4 regions of the Viridibacillus sp. FSL R5-0888 genome follow, and region 2 is predicted to be linked to each of the others. Evidence: riboswitches for the same ligand, from Rfam matches in the RefSeq annotation. Region 2 holds a riboswitch; each other region holds the start of a gene.

Region 1 (8,053 bases), 2.3 Mb from region 2:
TAACCTTCGGAAGATTCATGGATCGATTTGGAGCAAAGCGTACCTTTGGAATCTTTCTTCTTGCCTCTGCATGTGCTGTGTTTTTATACTCATATGCAACTGGAAGTGTGGGCGTATTATTAGGTGGTGCAATCGTTGGATTCTTCTCAAATGGAATGTTTGCCGGATATGGTGCATTAATTAGTAGCTTTTATCCCGTTCAGATTCGAAGTACGGCTACAAACACAATCTTTAACTTCGGTAGAGCTATTGGAGGATTTTCACCAATCCTTGTAGGATATATTCTACAGAGTTATGACATGACAGTTGCGATGGTCTATTTAGCTGTTCTATATTGCATTTCCTTTATTGTCATGCTTACTTTGAAAAAAAGTACATGGAAGCCTATGCAATCAATTGAAAAATACTAAATATTACTGATAAGAAAATGTTAATTTAACGATCAATTGAAATGAAATGTATTCCCGTTTTGATTGATGGATTATTAATCTTATGACTTTAGTCAGCTTGTCTTGAGTAAGTCTATATACAAAAACACATACAGTGCGATGCTAAAGAAGACCATGGATTTGAAAATATTCTATGGTCTTTTTTAAATTATTGTTCAATTATTAAAATCACTAAAGAGTAGTATAGATTAGTTAGTAAGCGAGAAAATAAAGATGTGTGAGTACTAAGTTATATTCCGTTTTATGGAAGTTTAAAAGAGAATGCGACATAACTTGAAAAAAACGTTAGTTCTTGTGAAAATGGAGATTGTAAGAGTGTTTACACATATTTGGAGAGTTATCGCCATTTGAATAATGTAGGTGATGTAAATATATAGATGTCGACTCCTAAAGCTAATTGATAGAAATAGAATTTTTTTAAGGTACTACTAACAACGTTGTGTATATACGTGTTAAGATTCTTAAAGGACAATCAAACTGCTGAAGCGACGAAGAAAATAAGCAATAGTATGAGGTGCATTATAAATGGATAACAATGATATTTTAATTAGAACAAGATACGCTCTAGATATAAAAAATAGAGATATGGTAGAGATATTTAAACTTGGTGGTATGGAAGTAACAAGAGAAGAAGTACCAAAAATATTGACAAAATCAAAAGATGAATTTGATGATGAAGCTAGCGTAGAAGAAAATGACGATCAGATAAAATGTGATTATAAAATGTTAGAGTCATTTTTAAATGGTTTCATTACTTTCAAAAGAGGAAAACAAGATACAAAACAAGGACAACCAAAAGCTCCTGAAACTACTAAGGACCATGTGAATAATATGCTTCTTAAGAAATTGAAAGTAGCACTACAACTAACAACGGAAGATATGTTGGATATCCTTGATGATGGCGGTATAGCCGTTTCAAAAGGTGAATTAGGCGCTATTTTAAGAAAGCCAGGGCATAGAAATTATAAAGATTGTGGCGATAATTTCGCACGTAAATTCTTAAAAGGTTTGGCTGTAAGATATAGAGCGTAAGGGAATAGTATACTTAATTTTCACAAAAGCCTCTTTCTTTGGAAAGGGGTTTTTCAAATGTATGGTTATTTATGTTTAGATAAATTTATTTCTTATGTAGTAAGTTCTCGCATGCGACACATTGCGAAGTGGTCGCGAGGTTGGAGATGGTATAGAAAAAATCTATACCATCTGCTTTTTTGTGTGTAAAATAACATTCAGGATCAATTTTGGTTAAAATAAATATTGCAGATTTTCACAATAGTTTTTCATAAATTATAAATGTCCAAATGTACTTGTGTTTGATAATAAGTTATTAAACATGATATAAGTGTAAAAGAAGTGGAACATTAGGCTTTATATTTTTTGACCGAGAGTTTGAAGTTGTATCCATAGTGAGAGGATTTGAGTTTGAAATGATAGATAATTTTTGGCGTGATTTACCACGACCATTTTTTGTACTTGCACCAATGGAAGATGTGACAGATGTTGTTTTTCGTCACGTTGTAAGTGAAGCCGGTCGACCGGATGTATTTTTCACAGAGTTTACAAACTCGGATAGCTATTGTCATCCAGAGGGCATGAAAAGTGTGCGTGGCCGTTTGACTTTTACAGAAGATGAACAGCCAATGGTGGCACATATTTGGGGGGATAATCCCGAATATTTCCGTCAAATGAGTATTGGCATGGCAGAGCTAGGATTTAAAGGCATCGATATTAATATGGGCTGCCCTGTACCGAATGTGGCATCGAGAGGGAAAGGTAGTGGTCTTATTCTGCGTCCAGATGTTGCGGCAGAACTTATTCAAGCAGCAAAAGAGGGCGGACTGCCTGTCAGCGTGAAAACACGAATTGGCTATAACGATATAAATGAGTGGGAGGAGTGGCTAACGCATATTTTAAAACAGGATATTGCGAACCTTTCTATTCATTTACGTACAAGAAAGGAAATGAGCCAAGTAGATGCGCATTGGGAGCTAATTCCGGAAATCAAAAAATTACGTGACCGTATCGCACCAAATACGCTACTAACAATCAATGGAGACATTCCTGACCGTCAAACTGGGCAGCAGCTTGCTGAACAATATGGTATTGATGGCGTTATGATCGGGCGAGGTATTTTTAAAAATCCTTTTGCTTTTGAAAAAGAGCCAAAAGAGCATAGCAGTAAAGAGTATCTTGATCTTTTAAGACTGCAGCTTGATCTTCAAGATCAATATGCGGAAGTACTACCACGATCAATGACAGGGCTTCATCGCTTTTTTAAAATTTATGTCAAAGGATTCCCTGGAGCTGCTGAATTAAGAAATCAATTGATGAACACGAAATCAACAGATGAAGTGCGTGCATTGCTTGATAACTTTGGAAAAGAATGTTGACGGGACAGTGAAATGATGAAACTCTTAAAAAGTTAGAGAAAAAATGAATCACATCAACTCATGTGTACTTATTTTATTTAGTTTCAAGTTCCTTTGCGGCCGCACCTTTTATTTTGATAAAGTCTGTTTTCTGAAAGAAAAAGGTCTTAAGAATGGAATAAACCTACCAGCACCCTTGTGTTGCCACATACACTCTGTACATTCTGAAGCAGTATGTGGTAGAAGTTACTATAATCATTTAAGAACGAATTCCAATTAGAAGAATTCGATTAGACTGTGATTATTTAAATTAAAGTTTTTAAATCCAAAGTAAAAAGGTAGAGCATAATAACTCTACCTTCTTACTTTGGATTTTTATTTCCCGGAATTTCCTTTTACTTGGTTTTCAGCCATTTGAACTAATCGTTTAGTAATTTCTCCACCAACTGAACCGTTTGCACGAGAAGAAGCCTCTCCTCCAAGTTGTACACCAAACTCTTGAGCAATTTCATATTTCATTTGATCAATCGCTTGTTGAACACCAGGTACTTCAAGTTTATTTGAACTTCGGTTATTTGAAGCCATAACTTTCACCTCCTTGTGATATTAGAATGGACAAAGATTTGTTTTTAATACATTTAGTTAAGAGGTGAAAAGTTCATCCTACAAATATTTTTAGGCTGCAATAGCGACAGAAAAGCCTCATTGGATTGTCTTAAAAAAAATTTTTTAATGTAGCTTTTAATGAAAGGGATTGTAAATAGTATTTTTGAAATAAAAATATAGTAATTACAAAAAGGTTATTCTGTGAAACAAACGGAGAAATAATAATGCAGGCAGAATAAGTGTGGGGAATTTAGTAGCTTAGAGTGTAGAATATCCAATTGAATTACAGATTAAAACTGATCTACATTTTAATTTATACTAATTTCAAATGCTTACTGTTTATGAATGAGGTTTATGAGGAAGTGAATCAGTAGTTATAAAGAAACGTATCCAAAATACTTTAGGATATATGGATACGTTCTTTTGTCTATCTTTTATTAACAAACCTTATTGATTCAGTTGTTTAATGAATTCCCTCATAAATCCGGGTAGATCAGGCCAAGCATGTCCGGAAATGAGGTTTCCTTGAACATGGAGAGGATCTTCAATATAAGTTGCACCCGCAGCTTCTACATCTGGTTTACATGCGATATAAGCCGTTAATTCGCGACCTATTAAGTATTGAGAAACAGTTGTTAAAATGAGACTAGCGTGGCAAATTGCTGCAACAGGTTTATTTGCCTCAAAGAAATGAGCAACGATTTTTGGAACATTTTCATTTAATCGAATGTATTCAGGAGCTCTACCTCCAGGGATAATCAATCCATCATACTCTTCAGGATGTACATCCTCAAACGCCAAATGAGATTCAATTAAGTATCCTTTACTCTCTGTATAAGTATCCCAACCAATAAAATCATGAACGACCGTCTGTAAGTTTTTCTTCGATGGAGCAGCTATTTGCACATCATAGCCCTCTTCAAGACAACGATAATAAGGATAATAAATCTCCAAAGCCTCAACGGCATCTCCAGCTAACAATAATACTTTCTTTGACATTACTCATTTCCTCCTCTCAAAAATGGTCTTTCGCCTTCACTTGTATATTCTGAATATATTATCAATTCCCTCTATTACGATAGATTTTTTTAAAAAATCTAATTGTGCCAGTCACGGATACTATTTAAGTTATTAGTATTAAATTGGAAATATTGTTGATATTAAAAAATATAGCGGAATACTGGCGCCAAAAATTAAATTTGATATAATAAAGTATAGTATTTATTAGGAGGAAATGGATTGTCAGTAGAAATTGGTAGCAAGGTACAAGGTAAGGTTACAGGAATCACAAATTTTGGTGCGTTTGTTGAGTTGCCAGATAAGGTCACAGGACTTGTGCACATTAGTGAAGTTGCAGAAGCTTACGTAAAAGATATTAATGACCATCTGAAAGTTGGGGATCAAGTAGAAGTTAAGGTCCTAAGCGAAAAAGAAGGAAAAATTGCCTTATCCATTAAAAAAGCGATTGATAAACCTGTTGAAAATACGTCTTCATATACGAAGCGTCCATATCGCCAGAAAGATAGTCGTCCACGAGGCAATTTCCAACCGAAGGAAACCTTTGAAGATAAGATGGCTAAATTCTTAAAATCAAGTGAAGATAACTTATCTACTCTAAAACGCAGCACCGAGTCTAAACGTGGTGGAAGAGGCGGACGAAGAGGATAATTATAGATAGCAGAAGAAACGCACATCTTTTAAGATGTGCGTTTCTTTAATTTTATGGACCATAGTCACAGACACTACTTTAGTCATTAGAATTAAATAAAGTATATGATCGATATCAAATCTACGAATTAATAAATATTTAATAAGATAAAACTTGAATTGAACAGGTAAATAGTTCTGATTATTGACATTCTATGGATATACATGTAGATTGTTAACTAGTAATTAAATATGTAACTTTCTTATTTAGAGAGATGGAGGGACTGGCCCTTTGATATCTCAGCAACAGACTTTTTTTGCACTGTGCTAATTCCAGAAGCGTAACGCTTGAAGATAAGAAGAGTAAATAGCCATGAAGCCAATCTCTTCTTTCTTTTAAGAAGGGGTTTTTTTGTACCTCGAAAAGCTCAATAAAAAATACAAATTTAACTTCAGAGGGGTTGTCTAATTTGACTAATACAGTAACTAAAGCACCATTTCGAGCAGACCATGTAGGGAGCTTTCTTCGCCCACAAGTACTTAAAGATGCAAGAGCACAATATCAACAAGGTCAGATCACTAAAGAAGAATTACGATTAGTTGAGGATATAGAAATTGCTAAGCTTGTTGAAAAACAAAAAGAAGTTGGTCTATCTGCTGTAACAGATGGTGAATTTAGAAGAAGATGGTGGCATTTAGACTTTATCAGAGCGATTGAAGGGATTCGTGTTTATGAAATAGACCTTTCGGGTGCTTTTAATGGAGCGATGAAAAAAGCGGAGGCATACATGGTCGATTCGAAATTAAAGTTCCCTAAAGAACATCCATTTTTAGAAGACTTTAAGTATTTGAAAAGTATTGCCGGTGAGCATGTTGCTAAAATTACAATCCCAGGACCTAATATGATTTTTTACTCGGGTGTAGTTGGAAGCGAACCGTATTTAAGCAATCCTACATATGCTTCACTCGATGAGGTAGCTAAAGATATTAGTAAAGTATATCAAGATGCGATTCAAGCTTTTTATGAAGCAGGGTGCCGCTACTTACAATTAGATGATACAAGCTGGGGAGCTTTGTTCAGTGATGTTTTCCGAGATAAGATAAAAGAGCAGGGATTTGATCCAGATGAATTAGTAAAAAAGTTTGCTGATATTACTGTTGAAGCAGTAGCAAATAAACCGGAAGATATGACGGTTACGATCCATATTTGTCGAGGGAATTTTAAATCATCATGGTTATATCAAGGTGCGTATGAGCCGATCGCAAAAGAACTATTCTCACGTGTGAATGTGGATGCCTTTTTCTTAGAATTTGATAATGAACGATCAGGAGATTTTAATCCATTACGATTCATTAAAGATCAACATGTCGTTTTGGGATTGATTACTTCCAAGACTTCTGAACTCGAAGATGAAGATGAAATTAAAGGAAGAATCGAAGAAGCAACGAAATATGTGAATATCGATCAACTTTGTTTAAGTCCACAATGTGGTTTTGCCTCTACTGAAGAAGGCAATCTATTAACTGAAGAACAGCAATGGGAAAAATTACGTCATGTTGTACGTATCGCTAAAGACGTTTGGAATAAATAGATTTTAAAATAAGGACTATCTACAAAAGTCAGCTATCAGACTATTGTGGGTAGTCCTATTTACCATTATGGATGTATAAAAACCGGAGTTCCTATTGGAATAATACTTGCTAACTCTTCTACATCCTCATTATGCATACGAATACAGCCGTGAGATACGGCCTTACCGATTGAGCTTGGATCATTTGTGCCGTGAATTCCATACGTATCTTTTGATAAGCTCATCCACATTGTTCCAAATGGGCCTCCTGGGTTAGGTGCTTTATTAATGATAATAAAATTTCCTACAGGTGTATTGGTTAACATTTTTCCAACCGCAATAGGATATTGCTTTTGTAAAATACCATCTTTATATAATCTAAGCCAACGATTGTTGAGTGAAACATCAATTTGATATGGAATTGTATTAGGATCAGGAAAACCTGGAATAACAATAGGTTGGCCAATATAAAGTACATTTGGATTGATAGATGGGTTCGCGCTTATAATTGCGGATAGCGGTGTGCGATAATCTCTAGAAAGTTGAAACAGTGTTTCACCTGGTTTAACCGTATGAATCAGTGTAATCACCTCCGAAGTTGTTACAGTACATTATATGTTTGTTATATAGGGAGTTTCATAATGACATATTGACATTCACAATTTTTTTAGAAGGAATGGCAGAAAAGGTAAAACTGCTGACAACTATAAAATTGGTCTTTAGTAGGATTAATGACACTTTAACCAGTTGAATGCATGCTCCATGAGCTACTTCAAGATTTCCTCAAAGAAGAATCCTCAACAATGACTCATTATTGGGTATCATTATTTCTCTAATTTCATACTATGTTATAAATCAGGCTAAGAATGGAGGGAAGGCTATAGACATTTTAAGTAAGTTTAAAGTTTATCGTGAAGAAGAAAACAGACTGAAATGGGAAGGCTCGTTTGCGGATTACTTAAACATTGTAAAGGAAAGGCCGGAAGTTGCTCAAACAGCCCATTCACGTGTGTACAATATGATTAAAAGCTCTGGATTAGAAGAAAGAGATGGGCAAAAATTATTTAACTTTTTTGGACAAGAAATTTTCGGGCTCGAATCGGCAATTGAAAGATTGGTAGAGGAATACTTTCATCCTGCAGCAAGAAGATTAGATGTTCGCAAGCGGATTTTATTATTAATGGGACCCGTGAGTGGAGGGAAATCTACAATTGTGACATTGCTAAAACGAGGGCTTGAGCAATATTCACGAACAGATGAAGGAGCGGTATACGCAATAAAAGGATGTCCGATGCATGAAGACCCACTCCACCTTATTCCTCACCATTTGCGTAAAGATTTTTATGAAGAGTATGGTTTGCGCATAGAGGGTAATTTATCTCCTTTAAACACGATGAGACTCGAAAAAGAA
Region 2 (8,053 bases):
TTAACTGTATTTGTTTGAAGTTCTTTTGTTACTGAAAGAATAGAATTAACAAATTTTTAAATGAAAATAAATATCCGTCCAGTATTGGTTTAAAACAGCTAGGACAAAAAAATATACGTGAAACTCTTGATACGTATTCCCATATTGATATATCTCAAAAATAACAAGCAACACAATTATTTAATGAATTAAACAAATAAAAAAGTGACCAATCATGACCACCTTTTTTGAAATGGTCACTTTTGGTCACTTATTAAAAATTGTAAATACGCAAACTCTTGATACGACTAGTCTTGAATAGCTGCTTCTAATGCTACAACCATCATGTCATTAAATGTTAATTGACGTTCTTCAGATGTTGTTACTTCACCAGTAATGATATGGTCACTTACTGTTAGGATTGAAAGTGCTTGACGGCCATATTTAGCTGCTAAAGTATAAAGTGCTGCAGATTCCATCTCAATTGCTAAAACACCGTAACGAGCTAACTTTTCATTTTGGTTTTCTTCACTATAGAACATATCAGCAGTAAAGATGTTACCCACTTTTAAATTAAGGCCAGCTTCTTTCCCAGCATTATATGCTTTTAAAAGTAAATCAAAATCACCTGTTGGAGCAAAATCTAAACCATTGAAAATGATTTCATTCATTTTAGAATCAGTAGAAGCACTTTGAGCAATAATGACGTCACGAACTTTAACATCTTTTTGGATTGCTCCACAAGTACCTACACGGATTAACTTTTGAACACCGTATTCTTGCATTAATTCGTTTACATAAATAGAAATTGACGGCACACCCATACCTGTACCTTGTACCGATACACGTTTACCTTTATATGTACCTGTAAACCCTAACATATTACGTACTTCATTATAAGGTATAACATCTTCTAAATAAGTTTCTGCAATGTACTTTGCACGAAGTGGATCACCAGGAAGTAGTACAATGTCTGCGATATCGCCTTGTTTTGCATTAATATGAATACTCATTAGTATCACTCTTTTCAATAGTATTGTTATTCATCATATTTCTATAATTTGGCTATGATGCTACAAGCATTGTACCAAGAAAGTCTGACCTCTGACAATTATTATCTTAAATAAGCTATAAAAAACTTACATTTTTCAATATATCCAATTTTTATTAAATTATTACTTATTTTATTTATATTTTAACTCATATAAATACCAAAGCTCATCAAAAACGCGCGCACTCATTTCTTCATCTGCTTTTTCTTCGACATATCTCGAAAGTAGATGAAAATCTGTTGATTGTTTAGGAAAGCTATGATCGTGAAAAGCCGCTTCTGCAAACGTAGATTTCTCATCATATTTTCCACCACCACGAAATGATTGAACATAACTGTAGAACGAATGATTCATAAATATCTCCCTCCTAATAGTTACATAGTAATGATTTATTTTTCGAAAAGTATAGAATATTCTTTCACAAAGAAGTAAAATGAACATTATTCAATAGAAATATGGAAAGTTGGTGACAAATTGGTTAAAAAATCAAAAAGAAGTAGTGAAATTGTTAAGAGAAGTGATAATCAAAGCACTAACAAGTCATCAGTTTCAAAAGCTTCATTTTTCAAAATGAAAAAGAAGAAAAAAAACATTGAAGTTCATGGACCTATTCAATCGAACTTTTTCAAAATGATTCGTGGCCGTATCATTATTAACTTCTTTATACTCATCATTATTCTATCAGCAATGCTTGTTGTTTCCTATTCAAATATGTCTAACCTCCAAAATGAATTAAAGGTGTTCACAGGGAAAAATCTAGTAGAGCAGATGAAAGTAAATAGTTTAGCTGCGGATATTGCGAAACTGTCAAACTCTGAACAAAGTTATATTATTACAGGAAAAGATAATTTCTTAAGACAGTATAGTCAAGATAAAGACCGAATTGAAGCAAATTTATTAGATTTACAAAAAATATTCTCTGATCGTAAAGAAGAGCTAGATCGAATTACTTCCATTGACCAATTTTATGACAATTATATTCAGTATTCGAAGCGACTGATAGATACACGCCAAAATTCAGGCCTTGAAAATGCTCAAAAACTTGTTCTCGCTGGAAATGGCAAGACAGCTATGAGTTATATAGATGTGCATATTGAAATGATTAATGACGTACTAACCAAGAAAAACAACGAGCAAATCAAATCACTTGAACAACAAACAGAAATCGCAATGATAATTTTCTTAATTTTAACAATATCATCTATTATTTTAACTATAATAACTGGTACTATCCTGTTCCGTTCAATTAAACGTAATACAGCTGCAATTAATACATCTATTCTAGATATCGCACAAGCTAATGGTGACTTGACAAAACGGGTTAAAGTCAAGACAAAAGATGAATTTGCAGAAATCGCAAATAGTACAAATGTGTTAATCACATCCATTTCGGCATTAGTAAAACGTGTGAGTACACTAGCGGAGAACGTCTCAGCCAGTGGCCAACAATTAATGGCTTCAGCAGATGAAAATTCGAATATTATTCAATCAATTGCTGATTCAACAGGCGAAATCGCTGAAGGTAGCGAACAAACAATGCTACGGATGAATAACGCAGTTCAAAAGATGAATTTATTAGAAGAGGCGGCTCGTTATTTAAGTACAGATGCAGAACATGTGAAAACAGCAACAGATCAGATGAAAGTCGCTGCTGAGCTTGGTGGAAAAACTGTCGAACAGTCATCAAATGTTATGATGTTAATAGAAGAAACTATGGCCAATACGACAGAAACCGTTGAAGCACTTGGTAAGAAATCATCCGAAATTACTTCCATTATTCGTACAATTACTGAAATCTCGGAACAAACAAACTTACTTGCCCTTAATGCAGCCATTGAAGCTGCCAGAGCTGGTGAGCATGGTAAAGGATTCGCTGTCGTTGCAAATGAGGTTCGAAAGTTAGCAGAGCAATCTCAAAAAGCAGCACGTGAAGTAACCGGGATTGTTTCGTCAATTCAATCAGAAGTACAAGCTATTGTCTCACAAAACCATGATGGTGTACAAAACGTCATACGCGGTGTTGAAGTGACAAATGAAACAAATGCTTCCTTAGATAAAATTATTAAACAAACAAACGAAACTGTAGCCATTATTAACAAAATGGTAGTTCAAATTGAGCAAACTTTAAGCTATAGCCAAGAAGTGGCTGTATCCTTTATAGAAGTAAATCAAATTGCTGAAAATACAGCTATGAGTACAGAGCGTTCAGCAGCTTCTGCAGAAGAAGGCTCTGCTTCAATGCAAGAAATTACAGCATCAGCGATTGAACTATCTCATCAGGCAGATGAGTTACGAAAAGTGGTTGGGGAATTCAAAGTATAACTTTTCCACTAAATGACTTGCAAACTCTAATGAGATTGCAAGTTTTTTTATTTCCCACTATTGATTTCGCTTTATAAAAATTTACTAAGTTCATACTATATCCCTCCTACCCTACACCTTTTCAAGACAACCTTTTATAGTAATATTAATGAATACACTTCAGTTATAGGCTCTATATAAACAAAAATGGCCAGAGATATTATCATTTCTCTCGGCCACTTACATATTTACATATTCATCATACGTTTTATTACCATGTACTTTGCATCCGTAAAGATAACATTGAGAAACATAATATGGCTCGAAGAAAATTTTAGGACGGTAGCCATTCAAAATACGACCAATCAGTGTATTATATTTTTCATTTGTATGTTGCAAGTCCATAATGGTTTCTTCAATATTCCCCTCTATGAATTCTCCATCCATCGCCCTTACTTTGCTTTCTACAATTTCATCAGTCGTTTCTGTCTTCATCTGGTCTATAATATCTGCGGTTTCTTCTACTCTACCTAATTGAATGAGTGAGTAGACATAATGTTCTACCCATTCATATGATCTAACTATTTCTCTCCATCCCATTTCAAATAACGGGATTGCTTCATCAAAATAGTTGATTTGAGCAAAAAGTTCAGCCACGTTTACTCCACCCATATAATTTTCATCATTTTCATTAACTTTTCTCAGTGTTTTAAGTACAGAATCGTGATCATCTAACTGTAAGTATGAAACCATTTCCGCATATTTCAAAAAATCGCCATCAGTTGCGGACTTTTTATAATGTTCTGCTGCCTTTTCAAAATTGTTCATATTAAAATATGCTGCTGCTAAGTTCGCATGGACTACTTCAGTATCTTTCATTTTTAATGCATATTCTAAAATCCTGATGGCTGAAATGTATTTTTCCATTCGCAAATAAATTTCACCTAGTAAAGCAAAAGGAAAATAATGCTTTGGCTGTTTTTCAATTGCTTCAGCTAAAAGGGGTAAAGTTTTATAATATTCTTCTGTGTCTCTTATATAAAAACATGCTAAGTTATGGAGCGATTGTATATCTCTCTTTTCCATTACTGCTTGCTCTAGCATCATTTGAGCTTCTTCAAATTTAAATTCTAGTAATAACTGATTAACAGCTATGTCATTTAAATTCATCTTGTCACCTTCCAATTCAACTATGCAATAATAGCATATTCATATAAAAATTGTACCACTTATAGAAATTTATAAACTTTTCAAATTAGATTTGCTTCATAATAAGGTTGATATTATCATATTCACATGGTAAAATTTCATTATTATTAACTTTCAAACAATTGAATATATTTACTTATCAAGAGAGATGGAGGGACTTGGCCCGTCGATATCTCAGCAACCACCCTAAATGCGGCAAGGTGCTAATTCCAGTAGACGTAGTCTTGTAGATAAGGAGATTGACTTCATATTTTGAAGGCCCTCTTCCTTAGAGGGCCTTTTACTTTTTTATAAAGGATGATGACATGATGACAAACAAAAACATTGCGACACAATTAGTTCAGCTGGGAAATCATACCGATTCCAAAACAGGTGCTGTGAACACACCAATCTATCTTTCTACCGCCTATACTCATGATGGGCTTGGCCAATCAACTGGTTATGACTATACACGTACAAAAAATCCAACACGTACCGTTTTAGAAGAAGGTTTTGCTAAATTAGAATCTGGAGACGCTGGCTTCGCCTGTAGTAGCGGGATGGCAGCTGTTCAATTAGTTCTATCCCTATTTAAATCGGGTGACGAAATTATTTTACCTGAGGATATCTACGGTGGTACATACCGTTTACTCGGTCAATACCAAGAACAATATGCAATCAAATCTCATTATGCAAAATTCTCTTCTGTATCAGAGGTTGAAGGTTTAATAAATGAAAATACACGTGCTATTTTCATTGAAACACCAACCAATCCATTAATGCAGGAGTTTGATATTGAACTTTATGCTAAGCTTGCAAGAAAGCATAGTTTATTATTAATTGTTGATAATACTTTCTTAACACCTTACTATCAACGCCCAATCGAGCTAGGTGCGGATATTGTTATACATAGTGCAACTAAATACATCGGTGGTCATAATGATGTTCTAGCGGGTCTTGTTGTAAGTAAGGGTAAAGAGCTTAGCGAAAAACTATTCACAAACCATAATGCTGCAGGTGCAACGCTTGCTCCAATTGACTCATGGTTACTGCTACGTGGATTAAAAACATTACACCTTCGCATGAAACAACATACTGAAAATGCTAAGCACATCGCGGCTTATTTAGAACAAGAACCTTTAGTAAAAGACGTTCTGTTTGCTGGTAAAGGTGGAATGATTTCCTTCCGTTTACAAAAAGGTGAATGGGTTGGTAAGTTTTTAGAAAACTTGAAGTTAATCGTCTTCGCTGAAAGCCTGGGTGGTGTTGAAAGCTTTATCACATATCCTACTACACAAACACATGCGGATATTCCTGAAGCAGAACGAATTGCTCGCGGTGTTGATGACTCCTTACTTCGTTTCTCAGTTGGTATTGAGGAAGCAGAAGATTTAATCGCGGATTTACAACAAGTTTTTTCTATCTTAGAAAAAGAGGTGTCATCATATGAGTTCAATTAATGAAAACATTGAAACAAGTTTAATCACTGCTTCTACTCGCGGTGATTACGAGCAAAAAACAGGTGCAGTTAATGTTCCAATATATTTATCATCTACTTTTGATCAAGAGCATTTCGATTCGTTTGGTCCATATGATTATAGTCGCTCTGGTAATCCAACTCGTGATGCATTAGAGAAAACGATTGCTGAACTTGAAGGAGGGGCACGCGGATTTGCATTCTCTTCCGGTATTGCGGCCATCGCGTCTGCATTTATGATATTAGAAGCTGGCGACCATATTGTTGTGACATCTGAAGTGTACGGTGGAACATACCGTTTTGTGACACAAGTGTTAACGAAATTTGGCGTTGAGCATACATTTGCTGACTTCTCTGATTTAACATCAGTAGAAGCGGCTATACGTCCAAATACAAAGGTGTTATATATAGAAACTCCAGCTAACCCGCTTCTAGGTATTACAGATATTGAAGGGGTTGTAGCTATTGCAAAGGCAAATGGTGCTCTAACATTTTTAGATAACACATTTATGACACCTTTATACCAACGTCCATTAGACCTTGGTGTAGATGTAGTGTTACACAGTGCCACTAAGTTTTTAGGAGGACATAGCGATATTATTGCAGGGCTTGCGGTAACAAAGGACGTAGAGCTTGGTAACCGAATCTACTTCATGCAAAACTCATTCGGTGCCATTTTAGGCGCACAAGACTCCTTCTCATTAATTCAAGGTATTAAAACGTTAAATGCACGTTTAACACAATCGACAGCATCCGCATCAAAACTTGCAAATTATTTAGAAGCTCACGAATTAGTAGAAGAAGTTCATTTCCCTGGCTTGAAATCGCATCCAGGTCATGACATCCATGCAAAACAGGCAAAAAGTGCTGGAGCTGTATTGTCATTTAAATTACCTAATCGCGAAATCACTAAAGCGTTTGTTGAACATGTTCAAATTCCGATTTTCGCAGTTAGTCTTGGTGGCGTAGAATCAATTCTCTCATATCCAGCCACAATGAGTCACGCAGCTATTCCTAAAGAGGAACGCGAAAAACGTGGTATTACAGACGGTCTTTTACGCTTCTCTGTAGGCCTTGAAAATATCGACGATTTAATTGCTGATTTTGAGCAAGCATTTGTAAAAGCGAAAGAACTTACTGTTGTAGGCAATAAATAGATGATTGTATGAGTCGCTCCACTAACTTGGTGGAGCGTTTTTTTCTATTTAAATGCAGTTTATTCATTACAGTAATTCCAAAATTCAGCTATAGTTTCATCAGAAAAAGCTTCCTATTGAAAAACTTAGATCGTCTGCAATGGTACTCAGCAGTTAAATCGAAAATATTTCTGAAACAGAATAAATGAAAATTGTGAGGTAAAGCTATAATTATTCATGCGACTTTTCTTTTACAAAAAAAGAAAACGAATTTTCATATTGGGAAAACAGGACATCTTTGATAAGGAGATAAACCAAATGGGAAATAAAACGAAAAACTTACTCGCTTTATCACCTAATTCATTGATTATGGGCATGATATTAGCTTTAGTTGGAGGATTTTTAGATGCTTATACGTATATTACGAGGGACGCAGTGTTTGCGACGGCACAAACAGGGAATATGGTATTATTTGCGGTGAGAGCTGCAAGTACGGAATATAACGGTGCCATTCTTAATATACCGCCCTTTTTGGCTTTTATAGCTGGAGTCTTGGTAGCAGAATATATAAAAGATAAACATACTAGCCACAAACGAGCTGTTTTACTTTTGGAATTCGCGATTTTATTTATAGTCGGATGGTTACCTACTAGTGTGCCAAATATGCTTATCACCATGTGCATTGCGTTTGTGTCTTCCTTACAAATTGCCACCTTCAACAAACTGGAAAAATGGAGTTACAATTCAACCATAACAACAGGGAATCTAAGAACCGCAGCTCAAGCTTCTTATGCTGCATTCGTGAAACATGATTCAGAATCGATGCGGAAATTTAATGATTTTACTGCTATTATTCTTTCCTTTATAAGTGGTGCTTTAATTGGGACCTTCTTTAGTACGTATCTAGGAAAAACTTCCAT
Region 3 (8,053 bases), 2.1 Mb from region 2:
TTTGGGATGCAATAGGTGTAAAGAAATCAGTTGAGAAGATGACTGCTGAAGGTAAAGAGATTCCTAGCTTCGTAGAAGGTTTACTAGCTAAAGGCTATGAAACTTTTTATAAAGAACTAGAGGATGGATTAGCTTACTTCGACGGTGAAGATTACAAGCTAGTACCGGTTAATGAAAAAGCAATCGATTTAAAGCGCTATAAGAAAAAACACGGTGTTATTAAATCGAACTCAGGAGCTAGCTTAATCGATATGGGGGATGGCATTGCGTTACTGGAATTCCATTCACAAGCAAATGCTATCGGTTTAGATGTTATACAAATGATTAATTATGCCATTGATGAGGTTGAAGCAAATTACAAAGGGCTTGTTATTGGTAACCAAGGGAAGAACTTTTGTGTTGGTGCCAATTTAGGAATGATTCTTATGGAAGCCCAAGATGACAACATTTTCGAATTAGACTTCACGATTCGTGGTTTCCAAAATGCGATGACGAAAATTAAGTACAGTTCAAAACCAGTAGTAGCAGCACCATTTGCAATGACGCTTGGTGGCGGTTCTGAAGTTTGTTTACCAGCAGCTCATATTCAAGCAACAATGGAAACGTATATGGGCCTAGTGGAAGTAGGCGTAGGTCTAATTCCTGGCGGTGGTGGTAATAAAGAATTGTACTTAAAGCATTTAAAAGGATTACCAAATGGAGTACAAGTCGATTATCAAAATATCGCAAACAAAGTATTTGAATCTATCGCAATGGCCAAAGTTTCAACATCTGCTGAGGAAGCGAGAGAAAATAATTTCTTAAACTTTGCAGATGGTATTAGTGTTAACTCTGATCACCAACTATATGACGCCAAACAAGCAGCATTGGCATTATATGAAGGTGGTTATACAGCGCCAATTAGAACTAAGGTGCCGGTTGTAGGTGAAACTGGTTATGCAACATTATTGTTAGGAGCACAAGGAATGTATCAATCAGGCTTCATTAGTGAGCATGATTTGAAAATAGCGAAAAAGCTTGCCTATGTTTTGGCGGGTGGCAAAGTTCCATACGGCACATTAGTGGATGAACAGTACTTACTAGATTTAGAGCGTGAAGCGTTCTTAAGCCTTGTTGCAGAGCCAAAGTCGCAAGCTAGAATGCAACATATGTTAGTGAAAGGGAAACCACTTCGCAACTAATTTTAGAGAAGTGATTAAGGGGGAATCTACTATGCGTGAAGCTGTTATTGTAGCAGGTGCAAGAACACCTATTGGAAAAGCAAAAAAAGGATCTTTAGCAACTATTCGTCCTGATGATCTTGGAGCATTAGTTGTAAAAGAGACATTACAAAGAGCAGGTTATGAAGGGGACATAGATGATTTAATTCTTGGCTGCGCTATGCCAGAAGCAGAACAAGGGATGAATATTGCGCGTAATATAGGAGCGCTTGCTGGGCTACCTGATACAACACCAGCTGTAACAGTTAATCGATTCTGTTCATCAGGTTTACAATCAATCGCTTATGCTGCAGAACGTATTATGCTTGGACATTCAAAGGCTATTATTGCAGGCGGTATTGAATCTATGAGTCTAGTACCAATGATGGGTAATGTGATTAGACCTAATGCGACTTTAGCGGAAACTGCCCCTCAATATTATATGAGTATGGGGCATACAGCGGAAGAAGTGGCTAAGAAATATGATGTTAGTCGTGAGGATCAAGATGCCTTTGCTGTTCGTTCACATGAATTAGCGGCAAAAGCAATTCAAGAAGGTAAATTCGTCGATGAAATCGTTCCAGTGGAAGTCGTGCAACGATACGTGGATGCGGGGAATAATTTGCAAGAGAGAAAATTCACTTTTGATATGGATGAGGGTGTACGTGTTGGTACATCTCAAGAAACACTTGCGAAATTACGCCCAGCGTTTTCAGTAACTGGAAGTGTAACAGCAGGTAATGCTTCACAAACTTCAGATGGTGCAGCAGCAGTACTTGTTATGGACCGTGAAGAGGCAGAAGCACAAGGTTTAAAGCCAATGGCGAAATTTTTATCCTTTGCCGTAGGTGGAGTGCCTCCTGAAATTATGGGGATTGGCCCAACAGTTGCTGTACCGAAGGCGCTGAAAATTGCTGGCCTATCTATTGAAGATATTGACCTATGGGAAATTAACGAAGCTTTTGCTTCACAATCAATTCAAGTGGTGCGTGAACTGGGTATCGACCTTGAAAAAGTTAATGTTAATGGTGGTGCAATTGCATTAGGGCATCCGCTTGGTGCTACAGGTTCCATCCTAACACTGAAATTAATTCATGAGTTAAAACGTCAAGGTAAAAAGTACGGTGTAGTAACAATGTGTATCGGTGGCGGTATGGGAGCTGCTGGCGTATTTGAAATTCTATAAATAACACACAAAAGGGGAGCGATTATTATGACAGAGAAATTAGCGAATATCATTAGAGGCGGTAGCTTTTTAACTGAAGATGTAGAACTTGATCGTGTATTTACGCCAGAAGATTTCACTGAAGAGCATAAAATGATTGCGAAAACGACAGAGGACTATGTGCAAAATGAAGTATTACCAGTCGTTGAGAACTTAGAAAATCATGAGTTTGATCATTCTGTACGATTATTGAAAAAAGCTGGTGAACTTGGTCTTTTAGCTGCAGATGTTCCTGAAGAATATGAAGGTCTTGGCTTAGACAAAGTAACATCAGCATTAATCGCTGAGAAAATGTCAGTAGCTGGCGGATTCTCTATTACACACGGTGCACATGTTGGAATTGGTTCATTACCAATCGTATTATTTGGTAATGAAGAGCAAAAACAACAGTACTTACCTAAGCTTGCATCTGGAGAGCTAATTGCAGCTTATGCATTAACAGAGCCAGGTTCTGGGTCGGATGCATTAGGTGCTAAAACAGTAGCCAAATTAAATGCAGAAGGTACACATTATGTATTAAACGGTGAAAAACAATGGATTACAAACGCTGGTTTTGCTGATGTATTCGTCGTATATGCGAAAATTGATGGCGATAAATTTTCAGCATTCATAGTAGAACGCAACTATCCAGGTGTTTCTGTCGGTGCAGAAGAAAAGAAAATGGGGATTAAATCTTCTTCAACTCGTACACTAATTCTAGAAGATGTAAAAGTACCAGTTGAAAACCTACTTGGTGAAGTAGGGCGCGGTCACATTATTGCGTTTAACATTTTGAATATCGGTCGTTACAAATTAGGTGTTGGCTCAATTGGTGCATCAAAGCGTGCTCTTGAATTAGCGATTTCGTATACGAACCAGCGTCAACAATTTAAAACACCTATTTCATCTTTCAATTTAACGAAAGAAAAACTATCAACAATGGCTTCAAAATTATACGCTACTGAAAGTTTAATCTACCGTACAGTAGGATACTTTGAAGATCGTATGGGCCAATTAAGTGAAGACGAACAAAAAGACGGCAAAGCGATTGCAGCATCAATTGCAGAATATGCTATTGAATGTTCTATCAATAAAGTTTTTGGTTCTGAAACACTTGACTATATCGCTGATGAAGCAGTGCAATTACATGGTGGATATGGTTTCATGCAAGAGTATGAAGTAGAGCGTATTTACCGTGACTCACGTATTAATCGAATTTTTGAAGGAACAAACGAAATTAACCGTTTCATCATACCTGGCACGTTTATGAAAAAAGCAATGAAAGGTGAGTTACCTTTATTGCAACAAGCGCAGAGCCTACAACAAGAGCTTTTAATGCTAATGCCTGAAGAAATTGGTGATGAGCCATTAGCACAAGAAAAGCATCTTGTGAAAAATGCGAAAAAAATCGCTCTATTAGCAGCTGGTCTTGCTGCACAAAAATATGGCCCGAAATTAGATGCCGAACAAGAATTACTAGTGAACATTGCGAATATCGCTAACCAATTATTTGCAATGGAATCTACTGTGTTACGTACAGAAAAAGCTATTGCTCGTGATGGGGTAGACAAAGCAAGCCAAAAATTACTATATACTCAAATCTTCTGCCAAGAAGCGTTTGAAGAAATCGAAAAAGAAGCAAAAGAAACAATCATTACAGCTGTAGACGGAGACAATGCTCGTATGATGTTATCTGCGCTTCGCAAACTTACTCGTAACAATCCTTACAATGTTATTGCCAAGAAACGTGAAGCATCAGTTAAACTAATTGCTGCTGAGAAATTTGTTGTCTAAAATAAGCTAGTTGAGAATCCGAACACAACTTTTGTGTTCGGATTTCTTGCTTGTAGACTATACTCCCACTACAATAGAATTAAATAGTTTGGAAAAAGGAGCATGTATATGTCTATTTTATTCATTCAATATCCAAAATGTACAACTTGTCGTAAAGCAAAAGCATGGTTAGACGAAAATGGGGTAAACTATACAGATAAGCACATCGTTGAAGAAACACCTTCTAAAGAGAAATTAAAACAATATTTAGATGCTAGTGGTTTACCATTAAAGAAATTTTTTAATACTTCAGGAATGAAGTATAGAGAGCTACAATTGAAAGATCGACTTGCTGATATGACGGAAGATGAGCAATTAGAATTGCTTGCTTCGGATGGTATGTTAATCAAGCGTCCAATCGTTACAGACGGTAAAAAAGTGACGTTAGGATTTAAAGAATCAGACTTTGAACAGACATGGAAATAACACAGACATATGCTTGTTTTTACAATGGAAATATGTCAAACTTAAAGTGAATTTAATTACATATTTGGAGGGGTATTCATGAGCACACCAAAAGACTTACGCTATTCTGAAGAACATGAATGGGTAAAAACTGAAGACGGAAAAGTACGTATCGGTATTACACATTTCGCACAATCTGAACTAGGCGATATCGTTTTTGTTGAACTTCCACAGGTTGGCGACGAATTAGTAGCAGACGAACCATTCGGCAGTGTTGAATCTGTAAAAACTGTATCAGAACTTTACGCACCGATTTCTGGTAAAGTTGTTGAAATTAACGAAGAGCTTGAAGAAAGCCCAGAGTTCGTTAACGAATCTCCATACGATAAAGCATGGATGGTTGTAGTTGAACCAGCTGATAACGCTCAAGTTGATGCATTATTAACTGCAGAACAATACGAAGCAATTATCGAAGAATAAGATCTGAAAACGCCGTGCATTTGCTCGGCGTTTTTTTAAACTTGGTAAACGGCAAAAAGTATTTGTTAGGAGGGTATATATGACTTTTAACAAGCTGATTATCGTGGAAGGGCGCCAAGATAAGTTGCGAATTGCGCCAATACTAGCAGAGAACATTCCGATAATATGTACGAATGGAACAGTTAGTGCAAGCCGATTAGAAGAAATCTTGGCACCATATGAGGACTGCGAATTGTATGCATTCTTTGATGCTGACTCATCGGGTGATAAGCTCCGTGCTCTTTTTAAAAGAGAGTTCCCAAATGCTCGTCATCTACACACCTCCTCTACTTATAAACAAGTAGAAGCTACTCCTAGAAGACATTTAGCTAGAATATTATTGGCGGCAAATTTTACAGTTCATAAAGAATATCTAATAGTATAGGAATGAAGAAGATGGAAGAATGGTCACGTGAACAATGGGAAGAAACTATGAAAAACTCCTCGCTTTCGGCTTTTTATTTGTATACACCATTATGTGGGACGTGTGCAGTTGCGTCGAAAATGATGGAAGTAGTAGAACATGTCGTTAGCGATATTCCTATTGGTAAAGCGAACTTGAATTATATACAAGATGTAGCGTTTGATTATGAAATAGAAAGTGTCCCATGCTTGATTATTTCGAAGAATGGGAAAATTCATGATAAAATCTATGCCTTTCAATCAGTACCTTTTTTGTTTGAAAAATTACGTCAAAACGATTGACGTTGAAGCAATAGCGTGATAAAGTAGCAAACATAACTAATTAAATATAGTCGTTACTCTTATTTAGAGAGGTGGAGGGAAGTGCCCAATGAAGCCCGGCAACCGTCATATTTATATGGCACGGTGCCAAATCACACAAAGTATTTACTTTGGAAGATGAGAGAACGGTTTTACGTATATAGCTTTGCGTTGAACCCTTCTGTTAATCTGCAGAAGGGTTTTTTTAGTTTCTAAGAGATGCCAGTAGAAAGTGCATACTTTTTAGTTTTAAAATAAAGGTGGTATGACAGTGATTCAGTTAGAAAATGTTGTGAAAAAATATAAAACCGCTAACGGAGAGTTAACCGCTGTCAAAAATGTGAATTTATCTGTTGAAGACGGAGAAATATTCGGCATTATTGGATACAGCGGAGCAGGCAAGAGTACGCTCATTCGTTTATTAAATGGTTTGGAGCAACCGACGACCGGTAAAGTTGTTGTGAATGGTCAGGAAGTTTCGTCGATTAAAGGAAGTGCGTTACGTAATGCGCGTCAAAAAATCAGTATGATCTTCCAACATTTCAATTTACTTTGGTCACGTACTGTAGAAGAGAATATAGCATTTCCATTAGAAATTGCAGGTTTATCTAAGGCAGAACGTCAGAAAAAGGTATTAGATCTTATTGAATTAGTTGGTTTAAAAGGCAGAGAAAAGGCGTATCCTTCTCAATTATCAGGTGGTCAAAAGCAACGTGTAGGTATTGCTAGAGCACTGGCAAATAACCCAGAAGTACTGCTTTGTGATGAAGCTACTTCAGCACTTGATCCTGAAACAACGGATTCAATTTTAGATTTACTAGTCGATATCAATGAGAAATTAGGCTTAACTATTGTACTTATCACGCATGAGATGCATGTCATTCGTAAAATTTGTCATCGCGTGGCAGTAATGGAAGCTGGACAAGTTGTTGAAAATGGTGATGTTCTAGAAGTATTCCAATCACCACAAGCAGACGTTACAAAACGATTTGTTTCTCAAATTACAGATACGAATGAACGTAAAGAATCAATTGAACAAATTATTGAAAACTACCCATCAGGAACACTTGTAAAATTAATGTTTGTAGGCTCTTCAACTGGTCAGCCAGTTATTTCACATTTAAGCCGTGAACTTAATTTGGACGTGAATATTGTCCATGGTAATATTTCGCAAACGAAAAGTGGACCATATGGCACGCTGATTATACAGTTAGATGGCAATAATGATAATGTACAAAAAGCAGTCACATATATGAATGAACATGGAGTAAAAACGGAGGTGATCGAAAATGCTTAATGATCTCTTCCCGAATGTACAATGGGACAGAATGTGGGAAGCAACGATAGAAACACTGTATATGACAGGTGTTGCTACAATTTTCACTTTTGTCATTGGTTTAGCTTTAGGTATTTTGCTGTTTTTGACGAGCCCTCAGCAATTATGGGCAAATAAATTAGTAAGTTGGTTAACAGGTTCGATCGTGAATATTTTCCGTTCGATTCCATTCATTATTTTAGTGATTCTATTAATACCATTTACGAAACTATTATTAGGCTCAATTCGAGGTCCCAATGCCGCATTACCAGCATTAATCATTGGAGCAGCACCGTTTTATGCGCGTATGGTTTTAATTGCGTTAAAAGAAATTGATAAAGGTGTCATCGAAGCGGCACGTTCAATGGGCGCAAAAACTTCTACGATTATCGGTAAAGTGTTAATCCCAGAGTCATTACCCGCATTAGTTTCGGGTATTACTGTAACAGCTATCGCACTTGTTGGATACACAGCAATGGCAGGTGTTATTGGGGCAGGTGGACTAGGGACATTAGCATTCTTAGACGGTTTCCAAAGAAGTCAAAGCGATGTAACTTTCGTTGCAACAATCCTTATTTTAGTAGTGGTATTTGTTATTCAATTCGTCGGAGATCTTATTACGACGAAGATTGATAAAAGATAATTTGGGCTTATACGGTATAACCGATCACATATAACTAAACAGTATAAAAGGAGCGTTAAGAACATGAAGAAATTTGTAGCAGGAATCCTTACGGGAGTATTAGCCCTAAGCTTAGCAGCTTGTGGTAAATCAGAAGAGAAATTAGTAATCGGTGCAGCTAATACACCACATGCAGAAATTTTAGAAAAAGCAGAGCCATTACTTGAAAAAGA
Region 4 (8,053 bases), 520 kb from region 2:
GGAAAATTGTATGTATTTTCAAAATAAACTATTATAAAGTTGGTTTTTACTATGGAAGTGTTGCAAACCTTATTAAATTTTCAAAAAAACTATAACATGATGCTTTTTCTTAGTGTTTTACCTTCATTGATATAGAAATGTTTAAAAAATAAATATACTTAACTTAGATTTCATCATAAAAGAAGAAATATGTTCATATATTTCTTAAAGAAAAGACCGTGAAAAATAAGGTTTAGAATGAACTTGACGCAAATTTTTATCTTCTATGAAATATTTTATTTTCGATAAAAATGGAATGTGTATTCTAAATCAAATAATAGAATCAATACATTTGTTATAAGTGTAGTTCGAAATTGATGGTGAAAAAGGAGGTTTGATATGCATATAAATGTAATATATAGACCTAGGTTTTATGCTAAATATGGAAAGAGACTATTAGATGTAGTTGTTTCTAGTATTCTTTTGCCTATTATTGTACTTATGATGCTAATAATAGCTATTGCATTACTAATTGTATCTGGAAGACCTATTTTCTTTACACAAGAGAGAACGGGATTAAATTACTCAAACTTTCAAATTTGGAAGTTCAGGACGATGCGTAATGATCTTAGTCAGAGGTGTAAAGTGACTGACTGGGAAGGTGGGGTCCCCGAACAGTTTGTTTTTAAGAACTCACAGGATACGAGGATGACAGGTATAGGGAAGTTACTAAGAAAAATGAGCTTAGATGAACTACCACAAATTATTAATGTTTTAAAAGGTGAAATGAGTCTAGTAGGACCAAGACCTGAAGTACCTGAAATTACAGCTTATTATAATGTAGAACAGTCTAAAAGATTGTATATGAAACCAGGAATTACAGGATTGGCGCAAATAAATGGACGTTCTAATATTCCTCATGGAAGAAAAATAAATTATGACATTGATTACGTAGAGAATTGCTCTTTACTACTCGATATCAAAATATTAATTCGCACTATTCGTGTGGTTTTTAGTCGAGAAGGAGCTTATTGATATGTAATTCAAGTTATATTTCATCTATATAAATGGCCATGTATTGCGAGCAAGTCGAAAAATAATGAAGTTTGATCATCCAGTAAACTGACATGTGAAGCCAAAAATGATGGAGTAAAAAGAAATAATAGCTTATTTCACTTATACATAATAGATTCTTAGAAGGTTTTTAGTATTTGTAACTGTATTACAGGCAGTAATGTTTGACTGTTAACAGCGGCTATTAATTCCATATTAAAAACCAGATAATTGCAGCAAAGTATTTGTGTAATCATAAGCATTCGTTAATGGTGGTTTCAAGGTAAATAAATTGGCCATATGGAGAACAGTTTCATTAATCAGCGTATATTGGCTAACACAAAGATCAAAGAAAGGTGAGTTAATGAAAATTGTTCAAATAATCACGAAATTAGATACAACTGGCGGAGCTCAAACACATGTACTTGCTCTCACAAAACAACTTGCTTTAGATGGACATGAAGTAACAATACTCACTTCAAAAGGAGAACTCATTTTTAAGCCGTTAAATGAAAAGAATATAAGCATTATTCAACTTCAAAATTTAAAATGGGCTATTCACCTTGTAGCTGATATTCGTGCATTTTTTGAAATACGTTCCATATTACGTCGTATTAATCCAGATGTAGTAGCTCTTCATTCATCAAAAGCGGGTGTAGTTGGTAGGTTAGCAGCTTTTTCTTTAAATATACCAACTGTCTTTACTGCACATGGTTGGGCATTTACTGAAGGAGTAAAACCAATAAAACGTTGGATTTATCAACAAATCGAGAGGGCATTTGCGAGAAAAACGACTAGAATTATTACTGTTTCAAATTATGATTACGCACTTGCTATCAAAAAAAAAGTTGGCAAAAAAGAAAAAATGACGACGATTCATAATGGTATTCAGAATAGTAATAAACATAGCTTTCCTCAAAATAAAATATCAAAAATCGTTATGGTAGCAAGATTTGAGCAACCTAAGCGTCAAGATCTTTTGATTGAAGTTCTTTCCTCAATGAAAGAAAATGAGTGGCAGCTAGTTTTCATAGGTGATGGAAAAGAGATGGAAGCTGCAAAAACGTTAACGCTACAAAATGGTATCGACCACCGCGTTACATTTCTAGGTTCTCGTGATGATATAGAAACACAACTACAACAGGCTGACATCTTTGTCCTTTTGTCTAATTTTGAAGGACTACCTATTTCTATCTTGGAGGCAATGAGAGCTCAGTTACCAGTTATCGCTTCGAATGTAGGGGGTGTACAAGAACTCATTATCGATAATGAAACAGGGTATATAGTAAATCATGATATACAAGTTATTAGAGACAAGTTGATTCAATTACTAGAGAATAGCGACTTAAGGCTGCAACTTGGTCATGCAGGTTGCCGTTATTTTGAAGATAGATTCTCATTTCATTCTATGTATGACAAAACAGTGAGTCAGTATTTACAGGCTCAAAATGAAAAGAAACAGATAATAGATGTAACAATACTTGATCATCACTAAGTTTTTATTAGCAATTCTCTAGATTTTTAAATTTAGACAAGTTACAAACGGATTTGTATTAAAGGAGGCGATTATCCTAAAGACATCTCGTTCTAGGAGGAAGAATGTAATAAGTAATTCAAAGAAGTTAAGAAATGGAGAGAAGTATTGAACATTCTAGTAACTGGTGGAGCAGGATATATTGGCTCACATATATGTATCGAGTTAATCCAAGCTGGTCATGAAATCATTATTGTAGATAATTTTATTAATAGTAATAAAGAAGTAATCAATCGTATGCAAGCAATCACAAAGAAAAAAATAACATGTCTCTCCGTAGATATTAGTCATAAAGAAGATTTAGAAAAGGTATTTCAAAACTATTCAATCGATAGCGTCATTCATTTAGCAGGTTCCAAATCTGTTTCAGAATCCCTCCACAATCCAATTAAATACTACTTGCAGAATTTGGTAAGCACAATCCAGTTAGTCGAACTAATGAATAAGTATAAAGTACGTCAACTCGTTTTCAGTTCATCAGCAACTGTCTATGGCACCCCAGAACAATGTCCTATCCCTGAAACTGCAACCTTAAATACAACGAATCCCTATGGAACAACAAAGCTAGCTGTTGAAAAATTCTTATATGAATTTGCACAATCCAATCATTCTTTTTCCATTGTTTCATTACGATATTTTAATCCAATTGGAGCACATGAAAGTGGCATGATAGGAGAAGATCCTTTTTCCGTTCCGAATAATTTGATGCCTTATATTACGCAAGTGGCAACGGGTAAATTACCTTTTTTAAATATATATGGAAATGACTATCCAACGCTTGATGGAACCGGTATTCGTGATTATATTCACGTAGTAGACTTGGCAAAAGGTCATGTAAAAGCGTTAGAAAGTTTAAAAGGAAAGTATGGATGGAGAGTATTTAATCTAGGTACTGGTGAAGGATATAGCGTCCTACAAGTTGTAAAAACATTTGAATATGTCTCAGGTATTCCAATTAAATACCTAATAAGTGATCGACGTGAAGGTGATGTTACCATTAGCTATGCAGATGCGACAAAAGCAAAACAACAACTGAATTGGGTAGCAGAAAAAACTTTGGAAGATATGTGTCGAGATGCTTGGAGATGGCAAAGGAATAATCCAAATGGTTATAAGGTAAGGAATGTAGCAGAAAATCAGTTGTTATATATAACTGATTTGTAATTGTTGCATAAAAATGGAATATGATTTATACTGTATTAAACATACTGAATTACCCTGTTTTAAAATACTTTTCTAAAGCCCTATAGGAAAACTATGAGGGCTTATTTCCTATGGTTAAATTGACAGAAATGTTTGCTTATCTGACAATTTAATGATAGGATTAAATCAATTACATATTCTTATCAAGAGAAGCAGAGGGATAAGGCCCTGTGAAGCTTCAGCAACCTCTGATTTAATCAGAAAGGTGCTAAGTCCTACAAGACAAAAGTCTTGGAAGATAAGAAACGAGCGTGTTAAGTTAGCCCTCATTCTTATCCTTAGAATGAGGGCTTTTTATATGCGTGTACATAATAGACAAAAAGGAGAGAAATAGCTATGCCAATTAATATTCCGAAAAACCTTCCGGCAACGGAATTACTAAAAGAGGAAAAAATCTTCGTAATGGAAGAGGACCGTTCAAAAAGCCAAAATATTCGTCCTTTAAATATATTAATTTTGAATTTAATGCCAGAAAAAGAGAAAACTGAGCTTCAATTATTACGTCTACTTGGTAATACACCTCTACAAGTAAACGTAACGTTTTTAAATACTGCAACGTATGTTTCAAAAAATGTTAGTAAAACACATTTAGAATCATTTTATACGACGTTTGAACATGTTAAGCACCGACGCTTTGACGGCATGATTATAACGGGTGCACCGATTGAATTAATGGAGTTTGAAGATGTTGATTTTTGGAAAGAAATCGTCAGTATTATGGATTGGACTAAAACAAATGTCACTTCTGTGTTACATATCTGTTGGGGTGCACAAGCAGCACTTTATCATCATTATGGTATTGGGAAATTCCCACTTGCGAAGAAATGCTCAGGAATTTATGATCATACAATCACAGATCCAACTGTAAAGCTTGTTCGAGGTTTTAATGATATATTCACTGCACCACACTCACGGAATACATCTGTATCTATTGAAGAAGTTGAAGCTCATCCAAAGCTCAAACTACTTTCAGCCTCTGATGATGCTGGAGTATTTATTGTCATGTCAGAAGATGAAAAGCACATCATGATAACTGGGCATTTAGAATACGATGCTCATACTTTGGCAGACGAATATTCACGTGACGTTGCAAAAGGGTTGAATATAGAAGTTCCTCAAAATTATTTTCCAAATGATGATCCAGCAAAACAGCCATATAATACTTGGCGTTCACATACGCATTTATTGTTCTCTAACTGGCTGAACTACTATGTGTACCAAGAAACACCATTTGAGTGGGAATAATATAAATAAATGCTCTATTCTATTAGTAAAATAGCATAGGGCATTTTCTTTTTTTGTAGATACTCTTTATAAGTAAAGACCATTTTCTATTAAAATCTAAAGGTGAGCACCAACAAAGCATACTTTATGCTATTATAAATATAGTTTATCTCGAAGGGAAGACAATTAATGAACTCACCTTTTACATTTATTCATACAGAACCAAAAAATATGGATCCATCTAAAAAATACCCAGCCATTTTCTTATTACATGGAATGGGGAGTAATGAGCAAGATTTACCTGGATTAGTAGCTGAATTTAAAGATAGTTGTCATATTTTTAGTTTGCGTGGTCCTATTACACATAAACCTGGTTATGCCTTCTTTACAATTCAAGATATAGGGGAACCAGATCGTCCAGTTTTTGATAAAGTAGTTCATTTTATCCGAGAATTTATAGATGAAGCTTCTTTCGTTTATAATATTGATGTAGAGAAAGTTGTATTAATGGGCTTCAGCCAAGGAGCTATTTTAGCACAGTCACTAGCATTTGTTTTAGGCGATAAGTTGACAGCAGTTGTCGCTTTAAGTGGTTATATTCCTGATTTTGTGAAAAACGAATATCATAAACAATCAGTGGAACATATGCCAATTTTCATCTCTCATGGTGAATATGATTATGTTCTACCGCATCAATGGGGTCTTGAAAGTAAGGACTTCTTTGAGTCATTAGGTGCAGCTGTCACGTTTAAGAGCTATCCAGACGGACATGGTGTTACACCAGCTAATCACTTAGACTTAGTCACTTTCTTAAAAGAACAAATTTCTTAACTATATTTTAAATGCTACGAGAAAAATTATGTACTGACATAGAAAAATGAGACAAATAAAAACACCTTTCGTTGAAAAATTGGGTATCCTACTTCTAAAAATCAACGTGGAGGTGTTTTTTCTATGGGGACAAGAACCAGTTATCTAGAATAAATGAAAATGAAGGCAATTAAGATGAAATTAGCTGAGATTCCTGTAAAGCATGTATTTGAAGAAACAGCCAGCTGCCATTACAATCTCATCAACTGACTGTTTGCTTTTGATAAAAAGATGAAAAGTTTATAATCCTGCCTTTAATTCAGAGTCCAATAGAAGATCTAGGTCCTTGAACCGTCAAATTGAAAAGTATTAATGATATTTCATAGGGTGTTTGTTTCATATCACTATCTAACCATTGTTGAATAACTCCTAAATGAGCAGAAGTTGGACCAAGAATGACATTCATGAAGTCGGAATTTTCTTTTATATATTCAGATAATTCTATTAAAAAAGGTGCTGGCTGATTTTTAGTATAAAAAAAAGCGGATACTAAATAGAAAAAACCACTTTAGAACAAGCAAAAAATTAAATAGAAGAAAAATAAACAAAGCCATGGTAAAAAGTCGCTCGTGGCTTTGTTTATTTCTATATTAATTGTAAATAGTAATAACTTTAATATTATCGTATGAATAAATATTGATTAAATATAAACCTCGGTAGTCTATATAGATAAGATCAAAATCCAGCGTCTAAGAGAAAATAAAAACCAAACTAGAAAAATACTAGTATGGTTTAAGAATAATAATTGTTACTTTACTGTTTTGTCTGCCTTAAATTGTTGAAATAATTGCTCCCTATTTCGAGGGAAGGGGACATCAATTGCTAACATGCCGTTTTGCAGTAATTGCTCTGCCGTTTCAAATACCCATGGCTTCTCAAGATGAGCTTTTGAAAGTAAGTTAGGTTGTTTAAAAACGGAGACAGGATCACCATGATATAGAATTTGTCCATCACTCATGACAATGATCTCATCAGCCCATTCATATGCAAAATGCACATCATGTGTCGATAAAATAATAGTTTTATGCGGTTTATGAATCGTATTTAAAAGTGACATGATTTGTTTAGAATAATATGCATCGAGACCTGCAGATGGTTCATCTAATATTAAGACATCGGGATTCATTGCTAAAACTCCAGCAATAGCAACACGTTTTTTCTGTCCTAAACTTAAAAAATGAATTGGTTTTTGTTGTAGGGCGATAACTTCAGTTTTTTGCATCGCCCAGTCAACTTGTTCAACTACTTTTTCTTTAGACCAGCCAAGATTAATTGGACCAAACGAGATATCCTGTTTTACAGTGCCAGAAAATAATTGAGAATCTGGATCTTGAAATACGATGCCTACTTGCTCTCGTAACTGTAATAAAGATTTGCGCCCATACTCCATCCGTTCTCCTTTAAAATATATCTCACCTGAAGTGGGTTGCAATATCCCATTTAAATGCTGAAATAATGTAGATTTACCAGCTCCGTTATTACCGAGTAGTGCAATTTTCTTACCTTTTTTTATAGAAAGAGAAAGCTCGTTTAATGCAATCGTCCCATCTTGATAGCTATGTGTAAGATGTTGTATGTCAAAAAAAAGCTCATCCATTTAGACTTCCTCCAAACTGAATATAAACAGAGACAATGCTAAAAGAAATGAGTCCAATTAATACCCAGTTTCTTTTAGAAAATGAATACTCACCCTCTAATAATTTTATATCTTCCGTATAGCACCGAGAATTCATTGCAATTATTAATTCTTTAGAACGTTGAAATACATGGACAAATAAAGTGGAAACAAGTAAACCTAATGAGTGGATACTTTGTTTCACAGTAAAATAACCAAGACGAGAATTTTGTGCTTGATGAATTTTAAGTGATGTTTCTAAAAAAACGAAAATGAAGCGATATGTTATTTCAGTTAATTCGATTAATAATGCTGGTACTTTCAGCTTACGTAATACATGTAAAATATCATGGATGGGTGTAGTCAATGTTAAGAAATATAAGCAACTAATACTACTTAGCACTGTAAAAAATAATTGGATTGCTGTCTCTACACTATTTTCTGTAATAAAAATATGAAATCCTAAAAATTCAGTTGTCCAAAGTGAAGAGGGGCTTAAGCTATGATTGCTTGAAACTGAAATTAATATTGTAAGCATACTCGATAATAGGAAAAAACTAGGCACTAATAATAAC

The links. Region 2 has a riboswitch for S-adenosylmethionine ahead of MKY02_RS14215 (methionine biosynthesis PLP-dependent protein). Riboswitches for the same ligand answer to the same signal wherever they lie in the genome.
Region 1: it holds a riboswitch for S-adenosylmethionine, as region 2 does, so the genes downstream of both, MKY02_RS02550 (5-methyltetrahydropteroyltriglutamate--homocysteine S-methyltransferase) here and MKY02_RS14215 (methionine biosynthesis PLP-dependent protein) in region 2, are expected to answer to the same signal.
Region 3: it holds a riboswitch for S-adenosylmethionine, as region 2 does, so the genes downstream of both, MKY02_RS03925 (methionine ABC transporter ATP-binding protein) here and MKY02_RS14215 (methionine biosynthesis PLP-dependent protein) in region 2, are expected to answer to the same signal.
Region 4: it holds a riboswitch for S-adenosylmethionine, as region 2 does, so the genes downstream of both, metA (homoserine O-acetyltransferase MetA) here and MKY02_RS14215 (methionine biosynthesis PLP-dependent protein) in region 2, are expected to answer to the same signal.

Annotation. Positions count from the first base shown of each region.
Region 1 covers NZ_JBBPAU010000001.1:513,831-521,883, forward strand. The annotation lists gene MKY02_RS02520 (MFS transporter) at 1-410, shown strand, start outside; gene MKY02_RS02525 (YehS family protein) at 975-1,481, shown strand; gene MKY02_RS02530 (tRNA dihydrouridine synthase) at 1,856-2,839, shown strand; gene MKY02_RS02535 (alpha/beta-type small acid-soluble spore protein) at 3,194-3,403, opposite strand; gene MKY02_RS02540 (DJ-1/PfpI family protein) at 3,872-4,423, opposite strand; gene MKY02_RS02545 (S1 domain-containing RNA-binding protein) at 4,664-5,092, shown strand; SAM riboswitch class I at 5,332-5,432, shown strand; gene MKY02_RS02550 (5-methyltetrahydropteroyltriglutamate--homocysteine S-methyltransferase) at 5,542-6,663, shown strand; gene MKY02_RS02555 (L,D-transpeptidase family protein) at 6,729-7,223, opposite strand; gene MKY02_RS02560 (PrkA family serine protein kinase) at 7,523-8,053, shown strand, end outside.
Region 2 covers NZ_JBBPAU010000001.1:2,847,145-2,855,197, forward strand. The annotation lists gene deoD (purine-nucleoside phosphorylase) at 288-992, opposite strand; gene MKY02_RS14200 (YozE family protein) at 1,164-1,385, opposite strand; gene MKY02_RS14205 (methyl-accepting chemotaxis protein) at 1,506-3,353, shown strand; gene MKY02_RS14210 (tetratricopeptide repeat protein) at 3,573-4,502, opposite strand; SAM riboswitch class I at 4,675-4,778, shown strand; gene MKY02_RS14215 (methionine biosynthesis PLP-dependent protein) at 4,850-5,980, shown strand; gene MKY02_RS14220 (aminotransferase class I/II-fold pyridoxal phosphate-dependent enzyme) at 5,976-7,154, shown strand; gene MKY02_RS14225 (YoaK family protein) at 7,452-8,053, shown strand, end outside.
Region 3 covers NZ_JBBPAU010000001.1:794,484-802,536, forward strand. The annotation lists gene MKY02_RS03890 (3-hydroxyacyl-CoA dehydrogenase/enoyl-CoA hydratase family protein) at 1-1,181, shown strand, start outside; gene MKY02_RS03895 (acetyl-CoA C-acetyltransferase) at 1,213-2,385, shown strand; gene MKY02_RS03900 (acyl-CoA dehydrogenase family protein) at 2,413-4,197, shown strand; gene MKY02_RS03905 (arsenate reductase family protein) at 4,306-4,662, shown strand; gene gcvH (glycine cleavage system protein GcvH) at 4,741-5,121, shown strand; gene MKY02_RS03915 (TOPRIM domain-containing protein) at 5,201-5,545, shown strand; gene MKY02_RS03920 (thioredoxin family protein) at 5,557-5,865, shown strand; SAM riboswitch class I at 5,922-6,028, shown strand; gene MKY02_RS03925 (methionine ABC transporter ATP-binding protein) at 6,155-7,180, shown strand; gene MKY02_RS03930 (methionine ABC transporter permease) at 7,173-7,841, shown strand; gene MKY02_RS03935 (MetQ/NlpA family ABC transporter substrate-binding protein) at 7,905-8,053, shown strand, end outside.
Region 4 covers NZ_JBBPAU010000001.1:2,324,016-2,332,068, reverse strand. The annotation lists gene MKY02_RS11570 (sugar transferase) at 379-1,014, shown strand; gene MKY02_RS11565 (glycosyltransferase family 4 protein) at 1,397-2,527, shown strand; gene galE (UDP-glucose 4-epimerase GalE) at 2,675-3,730, shown strand; SAM riboswitch class I at 3,907-4,014, shown strand; gene metA (homoserine O-acetyltransferase MetA) at 4,106-5,014, shown strand; gene MKY02_RS11550 (alpha/beta hydrolase) at 5,183-5,824, shown strand; gene MKY02_RS11545 (TetR-like C-terminal domain-containing protein) at 6,123-6,269, opposite strand; gene MKY02_RS11540 (energy-coupling factor ABC transporter ATP-binding protein) at 6,612-7,460, opposite strand; gene cbiQ (cobalt ECF transporter T component CbiQ) at 7,453-8,053, opposite strand, start outside.